Regions from separate parts of the Microbacterium sp. JZ37 genome, predicted to be linked through region 2. Evidence: riboswitches for the same ligand, from Rfam matches in the RefSeq annotation. Region 2 holds a riboswitch; each other region holds the start of a gene.

Region 1 (9,343 bases), 1.4 Mb from region 2:
TTCGCGAGCACGAGCACGCCGTGGCTACGCGCGAGCGCGGCCGCCTGCGCGAGCGCGTCCGTCCACGATCCGATGGCCGCGACACCGGTGAGCACGGCCAGCTCCGGGAGGTTCGGCGTCACGACGTCGGCGAGCGACAGGAGATCGTGCAGCGCGCGCTCGGCCTCGGCGTCGATGAGGCGATCCCCGCTCGTGGTGATCATGACGGGGTCCAGGACCACCGGCGGGCGCGTGTCGAGGCCGCGCAGCCAGTCCGCCACGACAGCGACGATCTCCGCCGTGCCGAGCATGCCGATCTTGACGGCGTCGATGCGGATGTCGGCCGCGAGCGCGTCGAGCTGCTCGCGCAGGAACGACGCGGGCGGCACGTGCACGCCCGAGACGCCCTGCGTGCTCTGGGCGGTGAGCGCCGTGATCGCGGCCATGCCGTAGCCGCCGCACGCGGCGATCGACTTGAGGTCGGCCTGGACGCCCGCCCCTCCCGACGGGTCGGAGCCGGCGATCGCGAGGATGTTCGGCACGGCGGTCATGCGACGACCTCGGCGTCCGCCCACTCGAACCGCAGCGCGGCCGCCGCCGCGGCGGGGAACTCCGCCGAGCAGATGGCGCGGACGACGGCGATCCCGGCGGCGCCCGCGCGCCGCGCGTCGCGCGCGTCGCCCGGGCCGACGCCGCCGATCGCGACGCACGGGAACTCGTGCGCGAGCTCGGCGAAGGCCGCGAATCCGGTCCATCCGATCGGGGTCGGATGGTCCTTCTTCGTCGGGGTGGCGCGCACCGCGCCCACGCCCAGGTAGTCGACCGTGCCGGCGGGGAGGCGCCGCAGCGCCTCGAGCTGGCGCGGCAGGCTCGCGCTCAGGCCGATGATCGCGTCGTCGCCCACGAGGCCGCGCACGCGGTCGGCCGGCAGGTCGGTCTGCCCGATGTGGACGCCGTCGACGGATGCTCCCGCGGCCTTCGCGGCCAGGTACACGTCGACGCGGTCGTTCACGAGCAGCGTCGCACGGCCGCGCGTATGCGCGGCAGCGGCCTCGACGAGGGCGAGGAGATCGGCGGCGGACAGGTCCTTGCCGCGGATCTGCACGGTCGATGCCCCTCCGTCGACCGCCTGGGCGACGACGTCGACGAGCGAGCGGCCGGCGATCGTCGCGGCGTCCGCGACGAGGTAGAGGGAGAGGTCGAGAGGTCGCGCGGTCATGCCGGCACCTCCGTCGCGAAGCGCTCGGGCTCGGACACGTCGACCGCATCGACCCCCGCGAGCGCGTCGAGGAACGCCACCGCGAACGAGCCGGGGCCCGTCGCAACGGCCGCCGCGCGCTCGGAGGCGGCCGCGTAGACGGCGTGCGCCGCGATCGTGCCCGCGAACGCGGCATCCGGGCCATCCGCTGCCGCGACGCAGGCGGCCACGACCGCTCCGAGCGAGCAGCCGCCTCCCGTCATGCGGGTGAGGAGCGCGCTCCCGCCCGCGATGCGCTCCGTGCGCGCGCCGTCGGTGACCGCGTCGACCGCGCCCGACACCGCGACGACCGCGCCGGTGCGCTCGGCGAGCGCGCGGGCGGCGTCGAGCGCCGCATCGACCTCGTCGGCCGCATCGACCCCGCGCCCGCCCGAGCCGGCGCCCGCGAGCGCGAGCACCTCCGAGGCGTTGCCGCGGATCACGGTGGGCCGGTGCGCGAGCAGGTCGCGCGCGACGCCGGTGCGCAGGCCGAGAGCGCCCACGCCCACGGGATCGAGGACCCACGGCGTGCCGGACGCGCGTGCCGCGGCGACCGCGGCGGTCATCGCCGCGCGCTGCTCGGCAGTCGGCGTCCCGAGGTTGACCAGGAGCGCCGACGCGAACGCCGCGCACTCCCCGGCCTCCTCGGGGATGTCGGCCATCACGGGCGCCGCGCCCACCGCGAGCAGCGCGTTGGCCGTGACGTTCACGACCACGGAGTTCGTGATGCACTGCACGAGCGGTGCGGTCTCGCGCAGTCTCGACAGCACGGCCCCCGGGCCATCGGATACCGACAGGTGCGCGTCACTCATCAGCGACATCCCTCCGCTCGTCCTAACGAGATCAGGTGCATACGGGTGTGATCTCAGTCCCGGATGGGGACACCCCGTGTCACTGCGAGCGAGCATAGCGGGTCCGCGATGGCCCGCGCGCCGGGTCGCCTACGCTCGAAGGGTGACCTCCCCTTCCGCGACCGAGAGCGCCGGCATCCGCGTCGCCGTCTCGACCGTGATCTTCTCGCTGCGCTCGCGGCCCGGGGCCGACGCGCTCATGATCCCGCTCGTGCGCCGCACGCGGGAGCCGTTCGAGGGCGCGTGGGCGCTCCCGGGCGGATGGCTCGACGAGCGGGAGGGGCTCGACGACGCCGCCGCCCGCACGCTCGCCGAGACGACCGCGCTCAGCCCGAGCTACCTCGAGCAGCTCTACGCCTTCGGCGACGTCGACCGCTCCCCCACGCGCGTCGTGTCGGTCGTCTACTGGGCGCTCCTGCGCTCCGACCTCGTGGATGCGCAGCGCGCCGCGGAGGACGCGCCCGAGAACGTCGAGTGGTTCGACGTGGACGACCTGCCGGCGCTCGCCTTCGACCACAACCGGATCGTCGACTACGCCGTGTGGCGGCTGCGCAACAAGGTCGGCTACAGCCGGATCGCGCACGGCCTCCTGCCCGATGAGTTCACGCTGACCGAGCTGCGGGAGGTCTACGAGGCCGTGCTGGGGCGCCGCCTCGACCCGTCGAACTTCCGCCGCCTCCTCGAGGGCTCCGAGGCGCTCCTGCCGACCGAGTCGTTCCGCACCGGCAAGCATCGCCCGGCGCGCCTGTACCGCTACAACTCGGAGGTCGAGCTCGCCGATCGCGGACCGCTCGGACCGGCCTGAGGAGCCCCGCTCGCCTTTGTGGTCAACCTGACTTAAAGTGGTGTCGACGACTTAGAGTCGAATCGACACGAACAGGGGTCCCCATGGCCGCGACCAGCATCACCCTCACCGCCCGCGACGCGAGCGTCGACCACGAGATCCAGGCGATCGTCTCGGGCGGCGCCGCGGGCTCGACGTGCTCGACCGACCTCGCCGCGGGGCCCTGGAGCTTCGACGCCGTCGCCGGGTACGGCCCGGGCGCCTCGATGGGCGACGTGATCCCGACCGACGCCCCGCGGCAGGGCGAGCTCCCCCGCGCCTACCGCGAGGCCCCGGAAGCCGAGCTGCACGATCGCATCCGGGCGGCGAAGGCGGCGCTCGGCGACCGCGTCGTCGTCCTCGGCCACTTCTACCAGCGCGACGAGGTCGTCCAGCACGCCGACTACGTGGGCGACTCGTTCCAGCTCGCGGGCGCGGCGAAGGCGCACCCCGAGGCCGAGGCGATCGTCTTCTGCGGCGTGCACTTCATGGCCGAGACCGCCGACATGCTGTCCCGCCCGGAGCAGTCCGTCATCCTGCCGAACCTCGCCGCGGGCTGCTCGATGGCCGACATGGCCGACATCGACCAGGTCGAGGAGTGCTGGGAGCAGCTCGCGGACGTGTACGGCCCGCTCGACGTGCCGGACGCGGACGGCCGCGTGCCGGTCGTCCCGGTGACCTACATGAACTCCTCCGCGGCGATCAAGGGCTTCGTCGGCCGCAACGGCGGAATCGTGTGCACGTCGTCCAACGCGCGCACCGTGCTCGAGTGGGCGTTCGCCCGCGGGCGCCGCGTGCTCTTCTTCCCCGACCAGCACCTCGGGCGCAACACCGCCAAGGCGATGGGCGTGCCGCTCGAGCGCATGCCGCTGTGGAACCCTCGCGCGCCGTACGGCGGGTCGTCCGAGGAGACGCTGCGCGACGCCGAGGTCATCCTCTGGCACGGCTTCTGCTCCGTGCACCGCCGCTTCACGGTCGACCAGATCGAGACCGCGCGCGCCGAGCATCCGGGCGTGCGCGTCATCGTGCATCCGGAGTGCCCCATGCCCGTCGTCGATGCCGCCGACGAGGCGGGATCGACCGACTACATCCGCAAGGCGATCGAGGCGGCGACCGAGCCGACCACGTTCGCGATCGGCACCGAGATCAACCTCGTGCGCCGGCTCGCCGCCGAGCACCCGCAGCACACGATCTTCTGCCTCGACCCCGTCGTGTGCCCCTGCTCGACGATGTACCGCATCCACCCCGGCTACCTCGCGTGGGTGCTCGAGGAGCTCGTCGCGGGGCGCGTGGTCAACCGGATCGGCGTCGACGACGCGGTGGCGGACCCGGCGCGCGTCGCGCTCGAGCGGATGCTCGCGGCCAAGCCCCTGCCGACGGGAGGCGCGCGCGCATGACCGGGGTCATCGTCGTCGGAAGCGGCGCCGCGGGCCTCGCGACGGCGCTGCACCTCGCGCGCGGCGGGGCGGATGTGCAGCTGGTCACGAAGGCGGGGACCGCCGACGGCAGCACGCGGCACGCGCAGGGCGGCATCGCGGCCGCGCTCTTCCCCGATGACAGCGTCGAGAGCCACGCGGCCGACACGCTCGCCGCGGGCGCCGGTCTGTGCGACCCCGCCGCGGTCGACGTGCTCGTGTCGGAGGGGCCGGCGCGCGTGCGCGAGCTCATGGACCTCGGCGTCGCGTTCGACCGAGACGCCTCGGGCGCCCTGGCGCGAGGACTCGAGGCCGCGCACGCGCATCCGCGCATCCTCCACGCGGGCGGAGACGCGACGGGCCTCGCGATCGAGATCGCGCTCATCGCGGCCGCGCTCGAGGCGGGCGTCCGCCTTCGCGAGCGGACGCTCCTCGCCGACCTCCTCGTGGAGGACGGACGCGTCGCGGGAGTCGAGCTGCTCGCCGACGGGCGCCCTGAGGCGCTCCGGGCGGATGCCGTCGTGCTCGCGACCGGCGGAGCGGGGCGGCTGTGGGCGCGCACGACCAACCCCGACGTCGTGACCGGCGACGGCATCGCGGCCGCCCTGCGGGCGGAGGCCGCGGTCGTCGATCTCGAGTTCGCGCAGTTCCACCCCACCGTGCTCGCCGAGGGCGCGCCGTTCCTCGTCTCCGAGGCGGTGCGCGGCGAGGGCGCCGACCTCATCGACCTCGACGGACGGCGCTTCGTGCTCGACGACCACCCCGACGGCGAGCTCGCGCCGCGCGACGTCGTCGCGCGATCGATCGCCCGGCGGATGGCGGAGCAGGGCGGGCGCCCCGTCCTCCTGGACGCGACGCGCATCGGCCGTCGGCGACTGGAGGCGCGCTTCCCGACGATCGCGAGGGCGCTGGCAGCGCGCGGGCTCGACTGGGCCGCGCACCCGATCCCCGTCGCGCCGGCCGCCCACTACCTCATGGGCGGGATCGCGACCGACCTCGACGGGCGCACGAGCCTGGCCGGCCTCCTCGCCGTCGGCGAGTGCGCGCGCACGGGCGTGCACGGCGCCAACCGCCTCGCTTCCAACTCCCTTCTCGAGGGCGCGGTCTTCGCCGCGCGCGCGGCCACGGCCATCCTCGCGGGCGAGGTCGATGCGGCGCCCGCGCTCCCCTCCGCGCCCGGCCCGGAGTCGCCGTCGGCGCTCGCCGCCGTCCCGCCCTTCTCGCGCGCCGCCCTGCAGCGGCTCATGTGGGATCACGTGGGGCTCCTCCGCGACGGCGCGGGCCTCGCGCACGCCGTGGCGGTGCTCGCCGCGTGGCAGGACGCCCTCCCCCGTCCGCAGACGGTCGCCGCGCATGAGGACGCGGGGCTCGTGCGCGTGGGCCTCGCCGCGGCGAGCGCCGCTCTCGCCCGGCCGGGCTCGGTGGGGTCGCATTTCCGGACGGACGACGCCTCCGCGCACGCGCGCGAACTCGTCTCGGCGGGTGCCGCATGCTGACGGCGTCAACGATCGAGCGCGCGGTGCGCGCCGCCCTCGAGGAGGACGCGCCGTGGGGAGACCTCACGAGCGAGGCGTTCCTTCCCGCATCCGCTCACGCGCAGGCATCGCTCGTCGCGCGCGAGGACGGCGTGTTCAGCGGCGGCGAGGTCTTCCGGGCGGCGTTCGCCCTCACGGATCGCGCGACCGAGGTCGACCTCCGCGTGGCGGACGGCGCGCCCTTCGCCGCGGGCGACGTGCTCGCGACCGTCGCCGGGCCGGCCCGCGCGGTGCTCACCGCAGAGCGCATCGGGCTGAACTTCACCCAGCGGATGTCGGGCGTCGCGACGCTCACGGCGCGGTTCGTCGCCGAGGTGGCGGGCACCCGCGCGCGGATCGTCGACACCCGGAAGACGACGCCGGGGCTACGCGCGTTCGAGCGGCATGCCGTCCGCTGCGGCGGCGGGCACAACCACCGGCACTCGCTGTCAGACGCGGTCATGGCGAAGGACAACCATCTCGCCGTGCTCCAGGCCGGCGGCGCCGACCTGACGACCGCCCTCCGCGCGGGCATCGCGCGTCTGCCGCACACGGCGCACGTCGAGGTCGAGGTCGATCGCATCGACCAGATCGAGCCCGTGCTCGCGGCCGGAGTCGACACGATCATGCTCGACAACTTCTCTCTCGACGACCTCCGTCGCGGCGTCGGGATCGTCGGCGGGCGCGCGATCGTCGAGGCGTCGGGCGGCGTCGACCTCGGGACGGTGCGGGGCATCGCCGAGACGGGCGTCGACGTCATCTCGGTCGGCGCGCTGACGCACTCCGCCCGCGCGCTCGATCTCGGTCTCGATATGCGCGTGAGCTGAGCCGTGCTCTACCTCGACAACGCCGCGACGACGCCCGTGCGGCCCGAGGTGCTCGCGGCCATGGAGCCCCACCTGACGCGCGCATTCGGCAACCCGTCGAGCCACCACACGGTCGGCGAGCGAGCCGCGCGCGCTCTCGAGGACGCCCGCGCCAGGGTCGCGGCCGTGCTCGGGATGCGCCGAGGCGACATCGTCTTCACCTCGGGCGGAACCGAGGCGAACAACCTCGCGGTGAAGGGGATCGCCCTGGGCGCTGCGCCGCGTGCACGGCACGTCGTGACGACGCCGATCGAGCACGAGTCGATCCTCGCCTCGGCCGATTACCTCCGCCGCCTCCACGGGTTCGAGGTGACCCTCCTCCCCGTCGACGCGGACGGCCTCGTCCGGCCGGACGACGTCGCCGCAGCCCTCCGCGACGACACCGCGCTCGTGTCGATCGGGCTCGCCAACAACGAGATCGGCACCGTGCAGGACGCGCGGGGCATCGCCGATGCGCTCGCGGGGCGCCGCGTCCCCCTGCACCTCGACGCCGTGCAGGCGGCGGGATGGCTGCCGCTGGCCGACACGGGCGCCGACGCGATCGCGCTCGCCGGCCACAAGATCGGGGCACCGCCCGGCACCGGCGTGCTCGCCGTGCGCGGACGCATCCCGATTGAGCCGCTCCTCCACGGCGGCGGCCAGCAGCGCGGTCGCCGCAGCGGCACCGAGGCGGTCGCGGATGCCGTCGGATTCGCGACGGCGCTCGAGCTCGCCGACGCCGAGCGCGCCGAGAGCGCTCGGCGCGTGGCGGCCATCCGCGACGCCTTCATCTCACGGGTGCTCGCGCTCGTGCCCTCGGCGCGCCTCACGGGCCATCCGACCCGGCGCCTCCCCGGCACGGCGAGCTTCACCTTCGCGGGCACGAGCGGCGAGGCCGTGCTGCTCGAGCTCGAGCGCCGCGGCGTCGTGTCGTCGAGCGGGTCGGCCTGCGCCGCGGGAAGCGACGAGCCGTCGCACGTCCTCGTCGCGCTCGGGGTCCTGCCCGAGGAGGCGCAGACCGCGGTCCGCTTCACGCTCGCGCACCGCCACGAGGGCTCGCTCGACGCCGTCGCCGACGCGGTCGCCGCTGCGGTTGCGGCGGTCTGACCCCGGTGTCCCCGTGCGCCGATAGTCTCATCCGGTGACCACCGCTCCCCTCGTGACCGTCGTCGTCCCGGGCTTCGACATCGAGGGATACATCGCCGAGGCGCTCGACTCGCTGCGCGCGCAGACCCTGACCCGCTGGCGCGCGATCCTCGTGGACGACGCGTCGACCGATGGCACGGGCCGCGTGCTCGAGGAGTTCGCCGCGCGCGACGATCGCTTCCGGGTCATCCGGCATCCGCGACGCAAGGGGCTGGGCGCCGCGCGCAACACGGCGCTCGCGCACGTGGACACGCCGTACCTGGGCTTCCTCGACGGCGACGACATCATGCTCCCGCGCGCCCTCGAGACGCTCGTCGGCTCACTCGAGGCATCCGGAAGCGACCTCGCGGTGGGGGCGTACGTGCGCCTGTGGCCCGAAGGAGGGTCGTACACGGCGGGAGAGGTGCAGCCGTGGGTCTCCGCCTCGACGAGCCCGCGGCGCGTCGGCGTCACGCTCGACGCCCACCCCGAGGTCACCGGGAACGTCGTGGCGTGGTCGAAGGTCTCGCGCACGGGCTTCTGGCGTGCGCACGACCTGCGGTTTCCCGAGAACGCGCTCTACGAGGACCAGGCGATCGCTCAGCGGATGTACACGGCCGCGCGTGCGATCGACACGGTCCCCGACGTCGTCGTCCAGTGGCGCGTGCGCGCCGACGGGAGCTCGATCACGCAGCACGAGGCCGACCCCCGCGTCTTCCGCGCGTGCCTCGCCGCGATGCGCGACGGCCTCGCGGTGCTCGCCGGCCACGGCGCCGCGCAACGTGCCCGGGCGGGTCAGATCCTGCGCATGGACATCCCTCGACTCTCCGCGATCGCGGACGCGTCCACCCGCTCCGACCTCGACGCGTTCGCCGCCGAGGTCGAGGCGCTGCACCGGACATAGCACCCTTCCGTCCCGTCCCCCTCCCCCGGCCCGTCCCCTCGCGCCTTCCCCCTTTCCCCATCCCCGGCCCTTCCCCATGTCTCACCTCCCGCGTTCTTCGGCCGGGTCCGTGCCGCGCGTGGCCGCCATCCGCCCCTCTCACCGGCCGATCGAGGCAGAAGCCCGAAGGGACGTCGCCTCTCACCCACGCCGCGCGACCGCGGCGCGCAGGTCCGCGAGGAGGTCCGCGGGGTCGGAGAGGTCGGCCTGGGTCACCGGGAGGTAGATCCAGCCGAGTGCCTCGAGACGACGCCGCCGCGCGAGGTCTCGGCGCCACTGGTCCCGGTCGCGGTGATGGTCGCCCTCGTATTCGACGGCGATCCGCTGCGCGGGCAGTGCGAGGTCCACGCGCGCGATGAAGCGGCCGGACGCATCGCGCACGACGAAGTTCGCCGCGAAGGGCCCGAATCCCGCCCGGACGAGCAGCAGCCGCAGCTCGGTCTCCTTGGGCGACTCGGCACGGTCGTCGATGAGCTCGACCGCATCGCGGAGGACGCGCGACTGCCTGTTCCGAGGACGCTGCGCGAGCTCCGCCTCGATGGCGGCCGCCCCGTGGTCGTGGGCGACGCGATCGCCGACCGCGACGAGATCGTCGAGGTCGAGGATCTCCG
Region 2 (9,343 bases):
GCCATCCGCCGTGGCCCCCGTCTCGCCGTCCCCTGGGGCCTCCGCCGGGCCATCCGCCGCGAACGCGACCTCGCGCCATCCGGCGGCGAGTGCGTCCACGACGACGACGCGGCCGACGAGCGGGCGTCCTGCTCCCGTGATGAGCTTGATCGCCTCGGCCGCCATCTGGGCGCCGACGAGCGCGCACAGCGGGCCGAACACGCCCGCCGTCGCGCAGTCGAGCGCCGCGCCCGGCGCATCCGGGTAGAGGTCGCGGTAGCGCGTGCCGCGCTCGGCCCAGACGACCCCGACCTGGCCCTCCCACCGGAGGACCGATCCCCAGACGAGCGGAAGGCCGAGCGCCGCCGCCGTGTCGTCGACGAGGTACCGCGTGGCGAAGTTGTCCGAGCCGTCGACGACGAGGTCGTAGTCCGCGAGAACGCCGGCCGCGCTCCGCGCATCCAGACGCAGGGCGTGCGCGCGCACCTCGATCCCGGGGTTCCGCGCCGCGATGGCGTCGCGTGCCGATGCCGTCTTCGGTCGTCCGATGTCCGCGACCCGGTGGATCACCTGGCGCTGCAGGTTGCCGAGCTCGACGGCGTCGTCGTCGACCACGCCGAGCACGCCCACCCCCGCCGCGGCGAGCGCCAGCAGCACGGGCGAGCCGAGGCCGCCTGCGCCCACGACGAGCACGCGCGCCGCACGCAGCCGGCGCTGCCCGGCATCGCCCATGCCGGGCAGGATGAGCTGCCGGCCGTACCGCTCCCGCTCCTCGTCGGAGAGCGCCGGACCGGGCGCCACGAGCGCCGTCACAGGACCGCCATCCCCTCGGTCTCCGACGATGCGCGGGCATGCCGCCGCCGGGGGATGCGCCCCGCATGCGCGGCGAGATGGCCCGCCTCGACGGCATGGCGGAACGCGGCGGCCATCCGCACGGGGTCGTGCGCGCGGGTCACCGCGGTCGCCAGGAGCACCGCGTCGCAGCCGAGCTCCATCGCGAGCGCCGCCTCCGACGCCGTGCCGAGGCCCGCGTCGAGCACGACGGGAACCGATGCGCGCGACACGATGAGCTCGATGTTGTGGGGGTTGAGGATGCCGAGGCCCGTCCCGATCGGCGCGCCGAGGGGCATGACCGCCGCGACCCCGAGCTGCTCGAGCCGCAGCGCCGTGACGGGGTCGTCGTTCGTGTACGCGAAGACCGTGAAGCCCTCCGCGACGAGCCGCTCCGCGGCGTCGAGCAGCTCGACCGGGTCGGGCAGGAGCGTCGTGTCGTCGGCGACGACCTCGAGCTTGATCCAGCTCGTGCCGAACGCCTCGCGCGCGAGCTCGGCCGTGAGCACCGCGTCGTGCGCCGTGCGGCAGCCCGCGGTGTTGGGGAGGAGGCGGATGCCGCGCTCGCGCAGCAGGGCGTAGAGGCCGCCCGCTCCGCTTCCGTATCGCCGCACGGCGACCGTCGTGAGCTCGGTGCCCGACGCCCGCAGAGCCTCGTCGAGCACCTCGAGGCTCGGCGCACCGCCCGTGCCGACGATGAGCCGCGACGACAGGGCGACGCCGTCGATGACGAGCGGCTCCACGTCAGCCGCCCTGCGCCGCGGTGAGCACCTCGACCCGCGCGCCCGGGCCGAGCCGATGCGACCCCCAGCGGGCGCGCGGCACGAGGACCGCGTCGACCGCGACCGCGACGCCGAGGGGCGCGCCGTCCTCGGCCGTGCCCTCGGGCGTCACCGCGCGGCCCGTGAGCGCCGAGACGACCGTCGACACCGCCGCCCCCTCGGGCAGCCGCAGAGCACTTCCGTTGACATCGATCTCGATCATGCGAGGACTCCTTCACGGTCACGGGGCGCGGCGTCGCGCCCGGGTTCGAGGCGGCTGGGGGCGAACCGCCCAGGGTCGAGCAGGTCGGCCTCGACGCCGCGCGGCGGGGCGACGTCGTCGACGATGCGGCGGCAGAGGTCTGCGATGAGCGGGGCGAGCAGCACGCCGTTGCGATGCGTTCCCGTCGCGACGACGAGGCCCGGGGCGGTCCGCCCGACGAGGGGCAGATGATCGGGGGTCGCCGGACGGGCGCGGGCGGTCGCCTCGACGAAGCGGTACTCGTCGACGAGCGGCATCACCTCGGCCGCATCGCGCAGCAGCGCCGACACGCCCCCCGCGGAGACCGCGTCGTCGGCGTCCTCGCGCTCGGTCGCGCCCACGACCAGCCCGCCGTCGACGCGCGGCACGAGGTAGACGGCACGGCCGCGGACGAGGGAGCGGACCGTGTGCGCGAGGCGCGGGAGGCCCGCGGCGTGGAGGCGGAGGATGTCTCCGTGCACCGGGCGCAGCACGCCGGGCGGCGTCGCGCCCAGGTCCGCCGCGCCGAGCGCGTTCGCGACGACCACCTCGGCCGCGGCGATCGCTGTCCCGTCGGAGAGCTCGACACCGTGCACAGCACCGCCCCGCCCGCGCAGCAGGCGCCTCGCCGCGAGCGGACGGAGAGCGGATGGCGCGAGCGCGCCCCGAAGCGCGCGGACGAGGGCACGCGGATCGACGCGATGGTCGCCGTCCGCCGCGTACGCGCACGAGAGTCCCGGCGCGAGCAGAGGCTCGGCGGCCCGCGCTTCTCGGACGCTCCGTCGCTCCGCCTGCACCGCGGGCGCCGCGTCCACGAGCTCGACGATCCGACGGCGGTCGGCGTCGTCGACCCCGACGAGAAGCGTCGGGGCGGCCTCGTACCCGCACGCCGCAGCGCCGCCGGGCAGCGATGCGACGAAGTCGGGGTATGCGGCCGCCGCGGCGCGGTGGAGCGCCACGGCAGCGCGCTCGGTGTGCTGGAGCTCGCCCGCGGGGCTCAGCATTCCGGCCGCGGCATACGTTGCGCCGTCTCCCGGGCGGGGGTCGATGAGTCGCACCGAGCGCCCCGCGCGCGCACACGCCACGGCTATCGCCGTGCCGACGATCCCTGCGCCGACGACGGCGACGTCGACCCTGCTGTCAGCTCCGGACACGGGGCTCGTCGAGGTAGACGGACGCGCCGGCGGCGACGAACTCCTCGGACTTCCGGCGCATGGCCGCGATCGCCTCCTGCTCCTCGGCTCCGCCGAAGCGGTCGCGGATGTCCTGGGAGATCCGCATCGAGCAGAACTTCGGGCCGCACATCGAGCAGAAGTGCGCCGTCTTGGCCGGCTCGGCCGGGAGCGTCTCGTCGTGGAAGGCCTCTGCCGTGTCGGGGTCGAGCGAGAGGGCGAACTGATCGCGCCAGCGGAACTCGAAGCGCGCCTTCGACAGCGCGTCATCCCGATCCCGCGCCCCCGGATGGCCCTTCGCGAGGTCGGCCGCGTGCGCCGCGATCTTGTACGTGATGACGCCCGTCTTCACGTCGTCGCGGTTGGGCAGCCCCAGGTGCTCCTTGGGCGTGACGTAGCAGAGCATCGCGGTGCCCCACCGTGCGATCTCGGTCGCGCCGATCGCCGAGGTGATGTGGTCGTACCCCGGGGCGACGTCAGTGACGAGGGGGCCGAGCGTGTAGAAGGGCGCCCCCGAGCAGAGCTCCTGCTGGCGCTCGACGTTCTCCCGGACCAGGTGCAGCGGCACGTGCCCCGGCCCCTCCACCATGACCTGCACGTCGTGCTCCCACGCCCGGTGCGTGAGCTCGGCGAGCGTGTCGAGCTCGGCGAACTGCGCCGCGTCGTTGGCGTCGGCCGTCGAGCCGGGGCGGAGACCGTCGCCGAGCGAGAACGCGACGTCATACTGCGCGAAGATCTCGCACAGCTCGTCGAAGTGCGTGTAGAGGAAGTTCTCGCGATGGTGGGCGAGGCACCAGCCCGCCATGATCGAGCCGCCTCGCGAGACGATGCCCGTCACCCGCTCTGCCGTGAGCGGCACGTAGCGCAGCAGCACGCCCGCGTGGATCGTCATGTAGTCGACGCCCTGCTCGCACTGCTCGATCACGGTGTCGCGGAAGATCTCCCAGGTGAGGCGATGCGCCTGCCCGTCGACCTTCTCGAGCGCCTGGTAGATCGGGACCGTCCCGATCGGCACGGGCGCGTTGCGGATGATCCACTCGCGGGTCGTGTGGATGTCGTCGCCCGTGGAGAGGTCCATGACCGTGTCGGCGCCCCACGTCGTCGCCCACTGGAGCTTCTCGACCTCCTCGGCGATCGAGCTCGTGACGGCCGAGTTCCCGATGTTCGCGTTGATCTTGACGAGGAACGCCCGCCCGATGATCATGGGCTCGCTCTCGGGATGGTTGATGTTGCTCGGGATGATCGCGCGCCCCGCCGCGAGTTCCGAGCGGACGAGCTCGACGTCGCACCCCTCGCGCAGCGCGACGAAGCGCATCTCGGGCGTGATGACGCCCTGCCGCGCGTAGTGCATCTGCGTCACGCGCCGGCCGGGACGTGCGCGGCGCGGGCGGGCGGACTCTCCCCGCCACTCCGCGGAGGCGGCGCCGCGCCGCGCGGCCGCACGGCCGTCGTCGTGGAGGTCGCGCGGGCGCCCGTCGTACTCCTCGACGTCGCCGCGTGCGGCGATCCAGTCGGCCCTCAGCGGCGGCAGCCCTCGCACCGGGTCGCTGCCCGGGCCCGACGTCCGATAGGCCGTGAACGGCTCGTTCCGCTCGCCGTTCGGCGAGTCCGTGAGCGCGATGCGGGTGACCGGCACCCGGATCCCGTGCTCGTCGTCGTGCAGATATGCGAGCGAATGCGTCGCTTCCAGGGTGCGCAAAAGAGCTGCTCCTACTTCCTACGCCGGCATGACCCGAACAGGTTCGACGGTCGCGAGCAGCGTCAGCTCGTTCTCAGCCCCTGCTGGGACTCCCGTGTGGACCGGATCAGAGTAGCAGGGAGCCGCGGCCGCGCAAGTCGGCGGGTCAGAGCGCGTCGAGCAGCTCCCTCAGACGGGCAGATTCCTCTTCGGGCATGGAGTAGCCGTGCTCGGTCGCTGGGTACTGTCCCGCGCGGACTTCCTCGACATAGCGCTCGATGCCGGCGATCATGTCCCCCCGCAGCTCCGCGTACCGCTTGACGAAACGCGCCGCACGACCCCCGTATATGCCGAGAAGGTCATGGAATACGAGCACCTGGCCGTCGGTGGCGGGGCCCGCGCCGATGCCGATCACGGGGACGCTCATCCGGGGCATCAGGGCGTCCGTGACGTCGCTCGGGATCGCCTCGAAGACGATCGCAAAGCATCCGGCCTCCTGCAGCGCGAGTGCGCTCTCGCACACCGCGAGCGCGTCGTCGGCGGTCCGGCCCTGGGCACGGTATCCGCCGAGGGCGGTCGCCGTCTGCGGCGTGAGGCCGACGTGCCCCATGACGGGGATGCCCGCGCGGACGATGGCGCTCGCGCGATCGACCGACGTGCCGCCGCGCTCGATCTTGACCGCGTCGCACCCCGTCTCCTTCACGAAGCGCTGCGCGGTCGCGACGGCGGTCTCGTCGGAGGCCTCGTACGAGCCGAAGGGCAGGTCCGCGACGAGCAGAGGGCTCTGCAGGCCCCTGCGGACCGCGGCCGTGAGCATGATCATCTCGTCGACGGTGACGGGCACGGTGCTGTCGTATCCGAGCACCGTCATCGCGGCCGAGTCGCCCACGAGCACGACGTCGACGCCTGCCGCCTCGGCCACCTGCGCGCTGGGATGGTCGTAGGCGGTCACCATGGCGATGCGCTCGCACGCGGCCTTGCGCGCGGCGAGGTCGGCCGGCGCGACGCGCGGGCGGGCCGTCGGCCGCGTGCTCATGCGCGCGCCGTCAGGAGACGGTCGACCGCGTCATCGACCTGGATGATGCCGTTGCCCCGGTCGACGTGCACGACGACGGGCTCGTACGTCTCGAGGTCCTTCTCGTCGTACTCGGCGTAGGAGACGACGATGATCGTGTCGCCCGCGTGCACGAGCCGGGCGGCAGCGCCGTTGACCTGCATGACCCCCGAGCCGCGCTCCCCCGCGATCGTGTACGTCTCGAAGCGCGCGCCGTTGTCGACGTCGAGCACGTGCACCTGCTCGTGCTCGAGGATGTCCGCCGCCTCGAGCAGATCGGGGTCGATCGTGATCGAGCCGACGTAGTTGAGGTCGCTTCCCGTGATGGTGGCGCGATGGATCTTCGACTTGAGCATGATGCGGCGCATCAGGATTCTCCCTTGAGGATGCGGTTGTCGATGAGGCGTGCGGCGCCGACCCTGGCCGCGACCGCGAGCAGCGCGTCCCGATCGACGCGGACGAGAGGGCGGAGGTGCTCGGCGTCGCGCAGTTCGAGGTACTCGGGCTCGATGCCGGCCTCCGCGAGGACGGATCGCGCGGCCGCGAGCAGCACCGCGCCATCCCGCTCGCCCCGCGCCGCGAGATCCTCCGCCGCGGTCAGCGCCCGGTTCAGAGCGGTCGCCTGCGCCCGCGCTGCGGCATCGAGGTAGACGTTGCGCGAGCTCATCGCGAGGCCGTCCGGCTCGCGGACGATCGGGCACGCCTCGATCCGCACGGGCAGGTCGAGGTCGCGGACGAGCCGGCGCACGACGAGCACCTGCTGCGCGTCCTTCTGTCCGAAGAAGGCGACCTCTGGGGTCACGATCGAGAGCAGCTTGGCGACGACGGTGGCGACGCCGTCGAAGTGGTGCGGGCCGCGGTGCGCGCCGCACAGCACGTCGGTGATGCCGGACACATGGATGGTCGTGGCGAAGCCGTCGGGATACATCTCGGAGACGGGCGGCGCGAAGAGGATGTCCGCTCCCGCAGCCTCGGCGAGCGCGGCATCCCGGGCCTCGTCGCGCGGATAGGAGCCGAGGTCCTCGTTCGCCCCGAACTGCGTGGGGTTGACGAAGAGCGACACGACCACGACGTCGGACCCCTCCCGCGCACGGCGCATGAGCGAGAGGTGTCCCTCGTGGAAGGCCCCATCGTGGGCACGAGGCCGATCGAGGCGCCCTCGGCTCGCGCGGTGCGCACGGCGGCGCGCATGTCGGACACGGTGCGCACGATCCTCATGTCGCGTGCTCCTTCCTGCGTGCGAGCGCGCGGGTCGCCTCGCACAGCTCGTCGAAGAGCGGGACGAGCTCGGGCCGGCCGGCCGAGATCGCGGCGCGCTGGCGCTCGACCGTCTCCTCGTCCCCGCGGGCGATCGGGCCCGTCAGGGCTGTCGCGGGTCCTCCCGACGCCCAGTTCTCGACGGTGCGCCGCACGAGCGGCGCGAGGAGCAGGCGCGCCTCCTTGGCCGGGATGCCCGCGGTCTCGGCGATCCGCTCCGCGGCATCGGCGATGGTCACGAGGAAGTTCGCCGCGACCGACGCGGCTGCGTGATAGGCCGCCCGGTGGGCCTCATCGAGAGGGAACGCGCGTGCGCCGAGCAGGAGCGCGATGCCCGTCGCGGTCTCGAGCGCCTCGTCCGAGCGCCCCGCGACCGCGCACGCGACACCGCGGAACACGGTCGGGTCGTCATCGCCGGTGAACGTCTGCAGGGGGTGGAGGCCGAAGTCGACGTCGTGGATCGGCACCGCGCCGGAGGTGTGGCCGATCATCCGCCCCGCCGCCGTCGCGGCGTGCGCCGCGGCAGCGATCTCGCCGTCCGGAACGCACAGCAGCACGACCGGCGCGTCGGGGATCTCCTCGCCGCGCCCGACCGGGCCGTGCACGACGACGCCCGCCGCCCGGAGGGCACGGGCGATGCTCCGGCCGAGTCGGCCGGGGCCGACCACCGTGACGCTCTCGAGGGCGCTGTGCGGGGTGCGGAGGATGCTCATGGTCTCGGTGCGCGGGGGACGCGCGCGACATGAGTATCCGCCTCATGGGCCGATCGAGCAAAATCGGGCGACAATGTGCACATTGGTACCGGTCAGTGTCTTTCCGATCTGCTCCCTGTTTCGCTTCACGTCTGTGCACGGTGATTTCGCCGACGTTTGTCGGCCACTCGCATCCTCGCTCCGGTCCCCGGCCTGTGACAGGCTCGAAGCCGTGATCGACCCGCGCTCCTCTCTGCTCGCGTCCGCGCGCGAGGCCGTCGCCCTGGTGGGGCCGTCGGTCCCCGCGCACGACGACTTCGTCGCGGCTCTCGAGGCGCACGGCGCGGCCGCGCTCGACCGCGAGGGGCCGCCCGCGCACCTCACGGCGAGCCTGTTCGTCTTCGACTCGACCGGCGAGCAGATCCTCCTCTGCCTCCACGGCAAGGGGAGGTTCTGGGTGCAGCCGGGCGGCCACCTCGAGGCCGGGGACACGTCGCTCGCGCAGGCCGCCGCACGCGAGCTCGAGGAGGAGACGGGCGTCTCCTGCGGTCTCCTCCGCGACGTCCGGGTCGTCGACCTGGATCACCATCCGCTGAGCTCGCGGTTCGGCCGATGCGCATCGCACCTCGACGTCGGCGTCGCGGCCGTCGTCGACCGCGACGCCGTCGCCCTCCAGGTCAGCGACGAGTCGGACGACCTGGCGTGGTTCCCCCTCGACGACCTGCCCTCGCCGCTGCCGCCCGCCTTCGACGAGCGACTCGCACGTGTGCGGGCTGCGTACGCGGTCGCCCGCTGACACATCCCTCCGCAAGGCGCCATCGGCCATCCCTCCCCCGGTCGTTGAGCGAGCGAGGCTCGAGCGAGTCGAGACGCCGCGACCTGACCTCGATAACCGCCCCTGCTCACCCCTGCCCGAGCGACTCCTGCAGAGCTCGATCGGCATCGCGCAGCACGGCCGCGGCCACCTCAAGCCCTTCGACCCGGCCGAGCTCGACGTCCTCGTGCTCGATGTTGACCCACATGTCCGGGTCGACCTCGTGCAGAGCACGGAGGAACTCCGTCCAGTACGCCGTGTCGTGCCCCTTGCCGAGCGCGACGAAGTCCCAGGCGGCGGGCTTCGGCCATTCGTTCGCCCATTCGTCGCCCCCGAGGCTCGTGCGCGACTCGGACGGGTCGAGCCGCCGGAAGCCGTTGTCGAGCACGCCGTAGAGCTGCGCGGTCTCGCGGTTGATGCGGACATCCTTCGCCGCTGCGTGGAAGACGAGCTCGCCCAGCTCTCGCACGACCGCGACGGGGTCCATCTGCTGCCAGAAGAGGTGCGACGCGTCGAGCTCGACGCCGATGTGCGTCGCGTCCGTCGTCTCGACGAGACGATGCACGTCGCGGGTGTTGAAGACGACGTTCTGCGGGTGCAGCTCGAGCGCGACCTTGACGCCGTGGTCGGCAGCGAGTCGGTCGATCTCCCGCCAGAAGTCGCCGACGACCCGCCACTGGTAGTCGAGCACGTCGAGGTGCGCCGAGTTCCAGGCGTTCACGATCCAGTTCGGGAATCGCGCCGTCTCGTCGGACCCGGGCAGACCCGACATCGTGACGACGCGCGTCTGACCCAGGCGGGCAGCGAGGCGAATGGATCGGCGCACGTCCTCCGCGTGCCGCGCGCGGATATCCGCCTTCGCGT
Region 3 (9,343 bases), 480 kb from region 2:
TGCCGGATGCCCCGAACGGCATCTTCTACACGCTCGCGCTCGCCGGCGGGGTCGGCGGCACGATCACGCTGGCGGCGTACGGCTACTGGCTGCGCGAGAAGGGGTGGGACAAGCCCCGCTTCCTCCGCGTCATGCGCATCGACAACGCGGTCGCGTATGTCGTGACCGGCATCTTCGTGATCTCGATGCTCATCGTCGGGGTCGAGGTCGTGCAGGCAGCGGGCGTGGCGCTGGCGTCCGGCGACCAGGGCCTTCTCGAGCTCGACGCTGTCCTGCGCGAGCGCTACGGCGAGTTCATCGGCGTGTGGTTCCTCGTCGGCTTCTGGGCCGCGGGCTTCTCGTCGGTTCTCGGCGTGTGGAACGGCGTCTCGCTCATGTTCGCCGACTTCATGGGCAACATCACCGGCAAGGGCTCCGATCACGCCGACTCCCGCGGACACGGCAAGTGGTTCCGCGTCTACGTGCTGTGGCTGACGTTCCCGCCCATGCTCATGCTGTTCCTCGACCAGCCGATCTTCCTCGTGCTGCTCTACGGATTCCTCGGCGCGCTCTTCATGCCCTTCCTCGCGATCACGCTCCTGCCCATCCTCAACACCGATCGCGTGCCGACGGAGTTCCGCAACCGCTGGCACCACAACGTCGCGCTCGGCATCACGGCCGTGCTCTTCATCGTGCTCGGGGTGTACCAGGCCTGGAACGCGATCGCGACGGTCATCGCGGGCTGAGCCCGCGCCGCCTCACCAGCGCGGGTGGATGGCCTCGCGCAGGTGGGCGTCGTAGATCCGGCGCACGCCGGCCTCGAACGCCTCGCCGAGCGGGGAGACAGAGCCCGCGGCCGCGTTGCTCCGCGCCTGGGCGATCGAGCGGGCGCCGGGGATGACGCTGCTCACGCCGGGCTGCTGCCAGAGCCACGCGATCGCCGCCTGCGCGGGCGACACGCCCTCGGGTGCCTGCTCGGCGACGAGCGCGCTGAACTCGCGCGCGGCCTGGACGCCGGTCGCGTAGTCGACGCCGGAGAAGGTCTCGCCCACATCGAAGGCCTCGCCCGAGCGGTTGTACGTGCGGTGGTCGTTCGCCGCGAACGAGGTCGTCTCGTCGTACCGCCCGGACAGGAGACCCGAGGCGAGCGGCACCCGGGCGATGATCCCGACCCCGGCCTCCTGCGCAGCGGGGAGCACCTCGTCGAGCGGCTTGAGGCGGAAGGCGTTCACGATGATCTGCACGGTCGCGACGTTCGGCCGCGCGATCGCCGTGAGCGCCTCCGCGACGGTCTCGACGCTCACGCCGTAGTGGGCGATCGCCCCCTCGTCCACGAGCACGTCGAGCGCGTCGAAGACCGCGTCGTCGGCGTACACCGACGACGGCGGGCAGTGCAGCTGGACGAGATCGAGGGTGTCGACGCCGAGGTTGGCGCGCGACCGGTCGGTCCACGCCCGGAAGTTCTCGAGCGTGTAGTTCTCGGGCACCTGATCGACGCGACGGCCCATCTTCGTCGCGACCGTGATGTCGTCGCGCAGACCGCGCTCGTCGAGGAAGCGGCCGATGATCTGCTCGCTGCGGCCGTCGCCGTAGACGTCGGCGGTGTCGAAGAACGTCACGCCGCCCTCCGTCGCCGCCGCGAGCACGCCGAGGGCGTCGGCCTCCGACACGTCGCCCCAGTCGGCGCCGAGCTGCCACGTGCCGAGTCCGACGACGGAGACGTCGCGTCCGGTTCGTCCGAGTGTCCTGTGCTCCATGTCCGCCTCCGCGTCGTGGGTTGTCGAGCCGCGTCCGATTATGCCTGCCCCCGACGACACCGGGCTCAGCTCGGGCCGAGGATGAAGTTCCACGCGCCCGTCGCGACCGCGACGGCAACCGCGGTGAGCGAGATGCCGAGGCCGATCGCGAGCAGCATCCACTCGCGCGCGCCCCAGGGCGAGCGGCGCGCCCACGTCCGGGCGCGGTCGCTCCCGAAGCCGCGCGCCTCCATCGAGGTCGCGAGGGTCGCCCCGCGACGCAGGGCGAGGACGACGAGGGCGAAGGCCATCCCGAGGACGCGGCGCACGCGGCCGGTATCGGCGACGCCGCGCGCACGACGGGCCAGCTCGAGCTCGCGCCAGTCGTCGAAGAGGAGCCCGACCAGGCGCATGCCGCCGAGCGCGCCGAGCACGAACCGTGCCGGGAGCCGCACGCGCTGCGCGAGACCATCCGCGAGATCCGTCGGATCGACGGTCGCGAAGAGGACGACGCCGGGCAGCGCGAGCGCGAGGATGCGCAGGCACGTCGCGGCGGCGAGGGCGAGCGATCCGTCGCTCACGCGCACGAGCAGCCACTCGAAGTGGACGGTGCCGCTGGGCTCGCCGTACAGCGCGATCGTCACGGCGGCGAGCGGCGCCGCGATCCAGACGGGCGCGGTGCGGCGCCAGAACGTGCGCGCGTCGACGCCGGCGGCGAGGAGCAGCGGGATCTCGAGGAGGAGCGCGACCGCCGCCGAGACGACGTCGATCGTGAGGATGAGCGGGAACGCGATGAGGAGCGCGGCGCCGAGCTTCGCGACCGGGTTCACGTGCGCGAGCGGGCCCCGAGGGATGGGCGGCGCCGGGATCATCCGAGCACCCCCGCTCCGTCGAGGCGGTGGACGCGCGCCTCGAGGGCCGTGAGGACGTCGGCGTCGTGCGTCACGGCGACGACCGCCGACGGAGCGGCGTCTGCTCCGTCGCGCAGCCGGGCGATGATGTCGACGAGCTCGGCCCACGTCGTCGCGTCCTGGCCGAACGTCGGCTCGTCGAGGACGCAGACGCGCGGCCGGGTCGCGAGCATGGCCGCGACCGTGAGGCGGCGCTTCTCGCCGCCCGAGAGGGTATGGGGGTTGGCGTCCGCGAGGTGCGCGAGGCGCAGCGTGGCGAGGAGCTCCTCCCCGCGCGCCGAGATCTCCGCGTCGGGCATTCGGAGCGCGCGCATGCCCACCTCGAGCTCGGCGCGCACCGTGTTCGCGAGGAGCTGGTGATCGGGCGACTGCAGCACGGTGCCGATCCGGGTGAGGAGCTCGCGCGAGCGCCATCGGATGGGCGCGGGGCCCGCCCCTGCCGCGAGTTCGGGTGCCGCCGCCACTCGGCCGTCGACCGGCGGCAGGAGCCCTGCGAGCGTGCGCGCGAGGGTCGACTTCCCCGCGCCGTTGCGGCCGGTGATGCCGAGCACCTCGCCGGGGCGCACCTCCAGGTCGACGGGACCGGCCACGGCCGTGTCGCGCAGGCGCCCCACCTGCAGCGCTTCCGCAGCGAGGAGAGGAGCGCCCGGCGCGTGGCGCGGCGGGCCGGGGCGACGCGGCGGGATGCCCGGCACCCACACGCCGCCCGACGCGAGCTCGGCGCCACGTCGGGCGAGGACGACCTCGGGCGTCCCGTCGGCGACGACGCCCTGCTGACCGCCGCCGAGGACGATCACGCGATCGACGACGGGAAGCCACACGTCGACCCGGTGCTCGACGACGACGAGCGTGGCACCCGTGTGCGCGACGACGCGCGACACCGCGTCGCGCACCTCGACGACCCCTTCGGGATCGAGGTTCGCGGTCGGCTCGTCGAGCAGCAGGAGCCCGGGGCGCATGGCGAGCGCACCGGCGAGGGCGAGGCGCTGCTTCTGCCCGCCCGACAGCGCGGACGTCGAGCGGTCGAGCGGCACGTCGAGGCCGACGATCGCGAGCGCCTCCTGCACGCGCGACCAGATCTCGTCGTGCGGGACGCCGAGGTTCTCGCACCCGAACGCGACGTCGTCCCCGACGCGCGCGAGCACGGCCTGTGCGTCGGGATCCTGCTGCACGAGCCCGGTCCGTCCGCGTGCGGCCTCCGGCGGCGCGCCGTCGACGAGGAGACGGCCCGCCTGCTCTCCCTCGTCCTCCCCGCCGAGCACGCCGGCGAGCGCCTGCAGCACGGTCGACTTGCCCGATCCGCTCGCTCCGAGGAGCAGCACGCGCTCCCCCGGCCGGATCGACAGCGTGACGTCCTGGGCCGCCCATGCCAGGCGCGTGCCGTACCGCCATCCCCACCCCTCGGCGAGGATGCCGCAGGGGCGGGTCTCCGCGGCCGTCACGTCAGACGCGTCGCGCGACGTCGCGCCCCGCGGCGAAGCGGCTGAGCGCTCCGGTCGCCGCGAGTGCGCGCACGATCGCCCAGCCGCCGAGGCCGGCGATGACGGCGCCCGACAGCGTCGTCGACGCGATGTAGATGGCCGTGAAGGCCGCGTCGGCCCCCGCGTACCAGTTGACGATGTCGTTGATGCCGCAGGCGAGGCCCGCCGCAGCGCCCGCGAGCGCCGCGACGACGGGGCCGAAGGCGCGGTACAGGAAGATCGCGAGGACGATCTCGGCGCCGAGGCCCTGCACGAGGCCCGAGACGATCGTGAGCGGACCCCACTGGTTGCCGACGAGCGCCGAGATCACGGCGGCGAGCAGCTCGGTGTAGAGCGCGGCGCCCGGCTTGCGGACGACGAGTCCGCCGATCACGCCCGCGATGAGCCACGGGCCGGCGACGAGGCCGCCGAGCCCGGGCAGGAGCGGGCTGAGCAGCGTGCTCGGCAGCTCGTAGGCGATGTTCCAGACGAGGAACACGACCGCGCACGCGACGCCGATCACGCTCGCGACGACGATGTCGACGACCCGCCACGTGAAGCGGCGGCCGGTCGCGGTCTGTCCTGCGGAAACGGACGTGGACATTCGTTCTCCTTCCTTCGCCGGCATGACCCGGATCAGGTTCGACGGTCGACGCGCGGCTCGCGTCCTCTCAGTCCGGCTCGGCGGACTCCCGTGTGATGTGGGCTGATTCTACTCGCATCCCACGAGCCGCTTCCCGTCTTCGCAGGAGCAGCGGGTACCGTATGCGGGTGGCAATCGACGACATCCCTGCGGCGGAGACCGCGCCGTCGCAGGACGCCGCTGCGGCGCTCACGGCGCTCGGCTGGGTCGACCCCGACGCCGTCGCCGCCTCGCGCACGGCCGGCGCGCTTCCCACGAGCCGCCTCGTGCCCGTCGAGCCGTCGCTCCTTCCGCCGCGCACGCGCCGCCGGTTCTGGCTCGGGCCGACCGTCACTCTCGGTGTGCTCGCCCTCGGCTACGTCGCGTCCTGCGCGGTGTGGCCGCTCGCGAACGTCGCCCCCACCATCTCGGATCTCACCGTCGAGACGCCGATCGGCGAGGAGTTCCCCGTCACCTGGCCGGAGGACGGCATCGCCGCCCTCGCTGCGGAGGGCGGCCCCGGCGGCCCGATCGCCTCGAGCGACGAGGCGCTGCCGATGGCGAGCATCACGAAGATCATCACCGCGCTCATGATCATCGAGCGCGAGGGCCTCGAGCTGGGTCAGGATGGGCCGTCCTACGCCTTCACGCAGGCCGACAGCGACGAGTACTGGGCCTATCTCACGGCCGATGAGTCGTCGCTCGATGTCCCCGTGGGCGGCACGCTCACGCTGCACGAGATGCTGCAGGGCGTCATGCTCGGCTCGGCGAACAACTACGTCGACCGGCTCGTCCTCGAGCTGTGGGGCACGCAGGAGGCCTGGCTCGCCGACGCGCAGGCCTGGCTCGCGCAGCACGAGCTCACGGGCATCACGGTGGCGGACCCGAGCGGCATCGACCCGGCGAACACCGCTGACGCGCGCTCGCTCATCCGCCTCGCCGAGATCGCGCTCGAGGATCCGGTCCTCGCGAGCATCATGGCCGAGGACTCGGTCGTGCTCCCGGGAGCGGGGCTCGTCGAGAACTCGAACCCGCTCATCGGGGACGAGGGCGTGGTCGGCCTGAAGACCGGCTCGCTGTGGTCGACGGGCACGCAGTACTGGAACCTCCTGTCCGCGAAGGAGGTCACGATCGGCCAGACGAGCGTGACGCTCTACGCCGCGGTCGTCGGCCAGCCCGACGACGACAGCCGCGCGATCGTGAGCCGCGAGCTCCTCGCGCAGCTCGAGGAGGGCATGCAGCTCACGACCGCCGTCGCCGCCGAGGTGCCCGTCGCGCACGTCCGGACCGAGTGGGGTGCGCAGAGCACGATCGTGACCGCCGACGAGGCCCAGGTGATCTCGTGGCAGGGCGTCGCGCCATCCACCGATCCGTCGTACGAGGTCGAGCTCGGAGCCGAAGCCGGCGACGAGGTCGGCACGCTGGCCGTGCAGGGCGGGATGGACGACACGAGCGTCGCGCTCACCCTCACCGACGACGTGCCCCCGCCCTCCTTCTGGTGGCGGCTCACGCACCCGCTGTCGCTGCTCGGCCTCGACTGACCCGACCGCCCGAAGCCGGCCGAGCATGTCTCGCTCGGCGCGGGATTCGGCCTCCCTATCCCGCCGGGAGTGAGACATGCAGGGCGGGCGACATCCAGATCTGGCGAGACGCGGACGGACGGGGGGACGGAGGCGGACCGCCCGTGACAGAGGCGGACCGCCCCGGGAGGGAGCGGCTCGCCCTCTGATCAGGCGTCGGCGAGACCGGGAACGACGTACCGCCGCTCGTTGCCGAAGCGGTGCGCGGTGATCGACACCGCCTGCTCGTGCAGGAACGGCAGCATCTCCACGCGGCCGGCCGACGTCACGGGACCGTCGTACACCGCGACGTTGGGGGCGCCGTCCGTCGCCGCCACGACGTCGGCGAGCGCACCGCCGAGGAGGCGGATGCGCCCGCCCGTCTGGGCGAGGCGCGCCGCGCGGGCCGCCCACGCCTCCGCATCCTGGAACGCCACCTCGACGCCTGCGTCCGTCAGCCACGTCGCGACCCGCTCGGGGAGAGCAGTCGGCGTGCTCACGACGAGCTCGGCGCCCACACGCAGCCCCGCGGCCGCCACGCGCACGAGCTCCGCCGGCGGGCGTCCGTCGAAGCGGATCGTCACGGGAACCGGCGCGTACCGGAGCACGTTCTGCTCGAGCCGGAGGCCCTGCACATCCCGCGCGACGCCGAACTCCTCCGCGAACGCGACGACGTCGGTCGCGAGCGCCTTCTCGAGCCACTCCGCGCCATCCGCGTTGCCGAGCGCCTCGACCGCGCGCCGTGCCGCGCCATCCGCACTGCTCGCCGTCACGACGGGCGCATCCGTCCAGGTGCCGAGCCCGAAGAGGTAGCTGGGGCCGCCGGCCTTCGTCCCGGCGCCGACCGCCGACTTCTTCCAGCCGCCGAACGGCTGGCGCTCGACGATCGCGCCGGTCGTGCCGCGGTTCACGTAGGCGTTGCCGACGTCGATGCGCGAGAGCCACCGGGCGATCTCGTCCTCGTCGAGGGCGTGCAGCCCCGACGTGAGGCCGTAGTCGACGGCGCGCACGAGGTCGATCGCCTCGTCGAGGGTCTCGGCCGTCATGATGCCCAGCACGGGGCCGAAGTACTCCGTGAGGTGGAACTCGCTGCCGGGCTGCACGCCATCGCGGATGCCGGGCGTCCACAGGGCGCCGGAGTCGTCGAGCTGCTTCGGCTCGCGGACCCACGTCTGACCGGGCTCGAGCTCGGTGAGGGCGCGGCGGAGCTTGCCCTCAGCGGGGCCGATGAGAGGGCCGATCCGGGCGGCGGCCTGCCACGGCATGCCCACCTCGTAGCCCTCGACGGCGTCGACGAGCTGGCGGCGGAACCGCTCACTGCGGGCGACCGACCCCACGAGGATGACGAGCGACGCCGCCGAGCACTTCTGGCCGGCGTGGCCGAACGCCGAGTACGCGACGTCCTTCGCGGCGAGGTCGAGGTCCGCCGACGGGGTGACGATGATCGCGTTCTTCCCGCTCGTCTCGGCGAGGAGCGGGAGGTCGCGCCGGAACGACCGGAAGAGCTCCGCGGTCTCGTACGCGCCGGTGAGGATGACGCGTTCGACGCGCTCGTGCGACACGAGACGGCGGCCCAGCTCGTTCTCCTCGACCCGCGCGAGACGCAGCACGTCACGCGGGACGCCCGCCTCCCACAGCGCCTCGGCGAGCACGGCGCCGCAGCGTCGCGCCTGCGACGCCGGCTTGAGGATCACCGGCGACCCTGCGGCGAGCGCCGCGAGGGTCGAGCCTGCGGGGATGGCCACGGGGAAGTTCCAGGGCGGCGTCACGACGGTGAGCCGGACGGGCTCGAACGCGGCCCCGTCGACCTCGGCGAGCCGCAGGGCGCTCTCGGCGTAGTAGTGCGCGAAGTCGATCGCCTCGGAGACCTCGGGGTCACCCTGCTCGATGACCTTGCCGCACTCGGACCCCATGACCTCGAGCAGCTCGGCGCGCCGGGCCTCGAGGATGTCGCCCGCGCGATGCAGGATCGCCGCGCGCTCCGCGGGGGCGAGCGCGCGCCATCCCTCGCCCGCCGCGACCGCGCCGTCGACGACGGCGTCGACCTCCTCGAGCGTGCGGAGCGTGTGCGCCGCGAGCGTCTCCTCGCCGAGGGTCGACGCCGCCATGCGGGCGCGGATGTCCGCGGCCCAGGCCCGGTTCCCGGCGATGCTCGGGTCGCTGTCGGGCGCGTTGCGGAAGCCGTCGCGCGGACCCTCGGGCTGCGGCTCGCGGCGATCCTGCACCCGGTTGGACGGGGGCACGTCGCTCGGCATGAGGTCGATCGACGCGAGGAAGCGGTCGCGCTCGCGCGCGAACAGGGCGGGGTCGGCGTCGAGGTCGAACACGGCCGACATGAAGTTCTCCGGGCTCGCGCCCTCCTCGAGGCGGCGGATGAGGTACGCGATCGCGACGTCGAACTCGTCGGGGTGCACGACCGGCGTGTAGAGGAGGAGCGACCCGACCTCGCGGCGCACGACCGCGGCCTGAGCCGTGGCCATCCCGAGGAGCATCTCGAACTCGAGGCCCGGGCCGCCGGCGATGCCGCGGCGCTTCGCGAGCAGCCATGCGAGTGCGATGTCGAAGAGGTTGTGGCCCGCGACGCCGATGCGCACCGATCGCACGCGCTCGGGGTGCAGCGCGTAGTCGAGCACGGCTTTGTACGACGCGTCGCTGTGCTGCTTGCTCGGCCAGGTCGCGAGCGGCCAGCCGTGGGTCTCCGCGTCGACCTGCTCCATGGGGAGGTTCGCGCCCTTCACGACGCGGACCTTGATCGGGGCGCCGCCTCCCGCGACGCGCTCACTCGCCCATTCCTGAAGGCGCATCATCGCGCCGAGCGCGTCGGGGAGGTATGCCTGGAGGACGATGCCGGCCTCGACGTCGTGGAACTCCGGGCGCTCGAGAAGGCGCATGAACACCGCGAGCGTGAGGTCGAGGTCCTTGAACTCCTCCATGTCGAGGTTGATGAACGTGCCGTTCGCGCGAGCGGCCGTGTAAAGCGGCGCAAGCGCGGCGACGGCGTGGTCGACGGCCTCGTCGAACGCCCACGGGCTGTGCGGCGCGACGGTCGAGGACACCTTGATCGAGACGTAGTCGA

What was found. Region 2 has a riboswitch for thiamine pyrophosphate ahead of thiC (phosphomethylpyrimidine synthase ThiC). Riboswitches for the same ligand answer to the same signal wherever they lie in the genome.
Region 1: linked by a shared signal. The riboswitch ahead of thiM (hydroxyethylthiazole kinase) and the one ahead of thiC (phosphomethylpyrimidine synthase ThiC) in region 2 are both predicted to bind thiamine pyrophosphate.
Region 3: linked by a shared signal. The riboswitch ahead of GC092_RS02185 (ECF transporter S component) and the one ahead of thiC (phosphomethylpyrimidine synthase ThiC) in region 2 are both predicted to bind thiamine pyrophosphate.

Annotation. Positions count from the first base shown of each region.
Region 1 is NZ_CP045253.1:1,403,235-1,412,577, reverse strand. Features, by position in the region: gene thiD (bifunctional hydroxymethylpyrimidine kinase/phosphomethylpyrimidine kinase) at 1-530, opposite strand, end outside; gene thiE (thiamine phosphate synthase) at 527-1,198, opposite strand; gene thiM (hydroxyethylthiazole kinase) at 1,195-2,028, opposite strand; TPP riboswitch at 2,020-2,115, opposite strand; gene GC092_RS06285 (NUDIX hydrolase) at 2,171-2,872, shown strand; gene nadA (quinolinate synthase NadA) at 2,956-4,287, shown strand; gene nadB (L-aspartate oxidase) at 4,284-5,801, shown strand; gene nadC (carboxylating nicotinate-nucleotide diphosphorylase) at 5,795-6,646, shown strand; gene GC092_RS06265 (cysteine desulfurase family protein) at 6,650-7,771, shown strand; gene GC092_RS06260 (glycosyltransferase family 2 protein) at 7,806-8,693, shown strand; gene GC092_RS06255 (hypothetical protein) at 8,874-9,343, opposite strand, start outside.
Region 2 is NZ_CP045253.1:18,638-27,980, reverse strand. Features, by position in the region: gene moeB (molybdopterin-synthase adenylyltransferase MoeB) at 1-792, opposite strand, end outside; gene GC092_RS00140 (thiazole synthase) at 789-1,553, opposite strand; gene thiS (sulfur carrier protein ThiS) at 1,555-1,794, opposite strand; gene GC092_RS00130 (FAD-dependent oxidoreductase) at 1,791-2,966, opposite strand; gene thiC (phosphomethylpyrimidine synthase ThiC) at 2,953-4,683, opposite strand; TPP riboswitch at 4,682-4,789, opposite strand; gene panB (3-methyl-2-oxobutanoate hydroxymethyltransferase) at 4,829-5,698, opposite strand; gene panD (aspartate 1-decarboxylase) at 5,695-6,084, opposite strand; partial or broken gene panC (pantoate--beta-alanine ligase) at 6,084-6,934, opposite strand; gene GC092_RS00105 (DUF2520 domain-containing protein) at 6,931-7,686, opposite strand; gene GC092_RS00100 (NUDIX hydrolase) at 7,898-8,461, shown strand; gene GC092_RS00095 (sugar phosphate isomerase/epimerase family protein) at 8,568-9,343, opposite strand, start outside.
Region 3 is NZ_CP045253.1:497,227-506,569, reverse strand. Features, by position in the region: gene GC092_RS02205 (Nramp family divalent metal transporter) at 1-725, shown strand, start outside; gene GC092_RS02200 (aldo/keto reductase) at 738-1,736, opposite strand; gene GC092_RS02195 (energy-coupling factor transporter transmembrane component T family protein) at 1,802-2,587, opposite strand; gene GC092_RS02190 (ABC transporter ATP-binding protein) at 2,584-4,068, opposite strand; gene GC092_RS02185 (ECF transporter S component) at 4,070-4,690, opposite strand; TPP riboswitch at 4,682-4,792, opposite strand; gene GC092_RS02180 (D-alanyl-D-alanine carboxypeptidase family protein) at 4,858-6,249, shown strand; gene GC092_RS02175 (bifunctional proline dehydrogenase/L-glutamate gamma-semialdehyde dehydrogenase) at 6,438-9,343, opposite strand, start outside.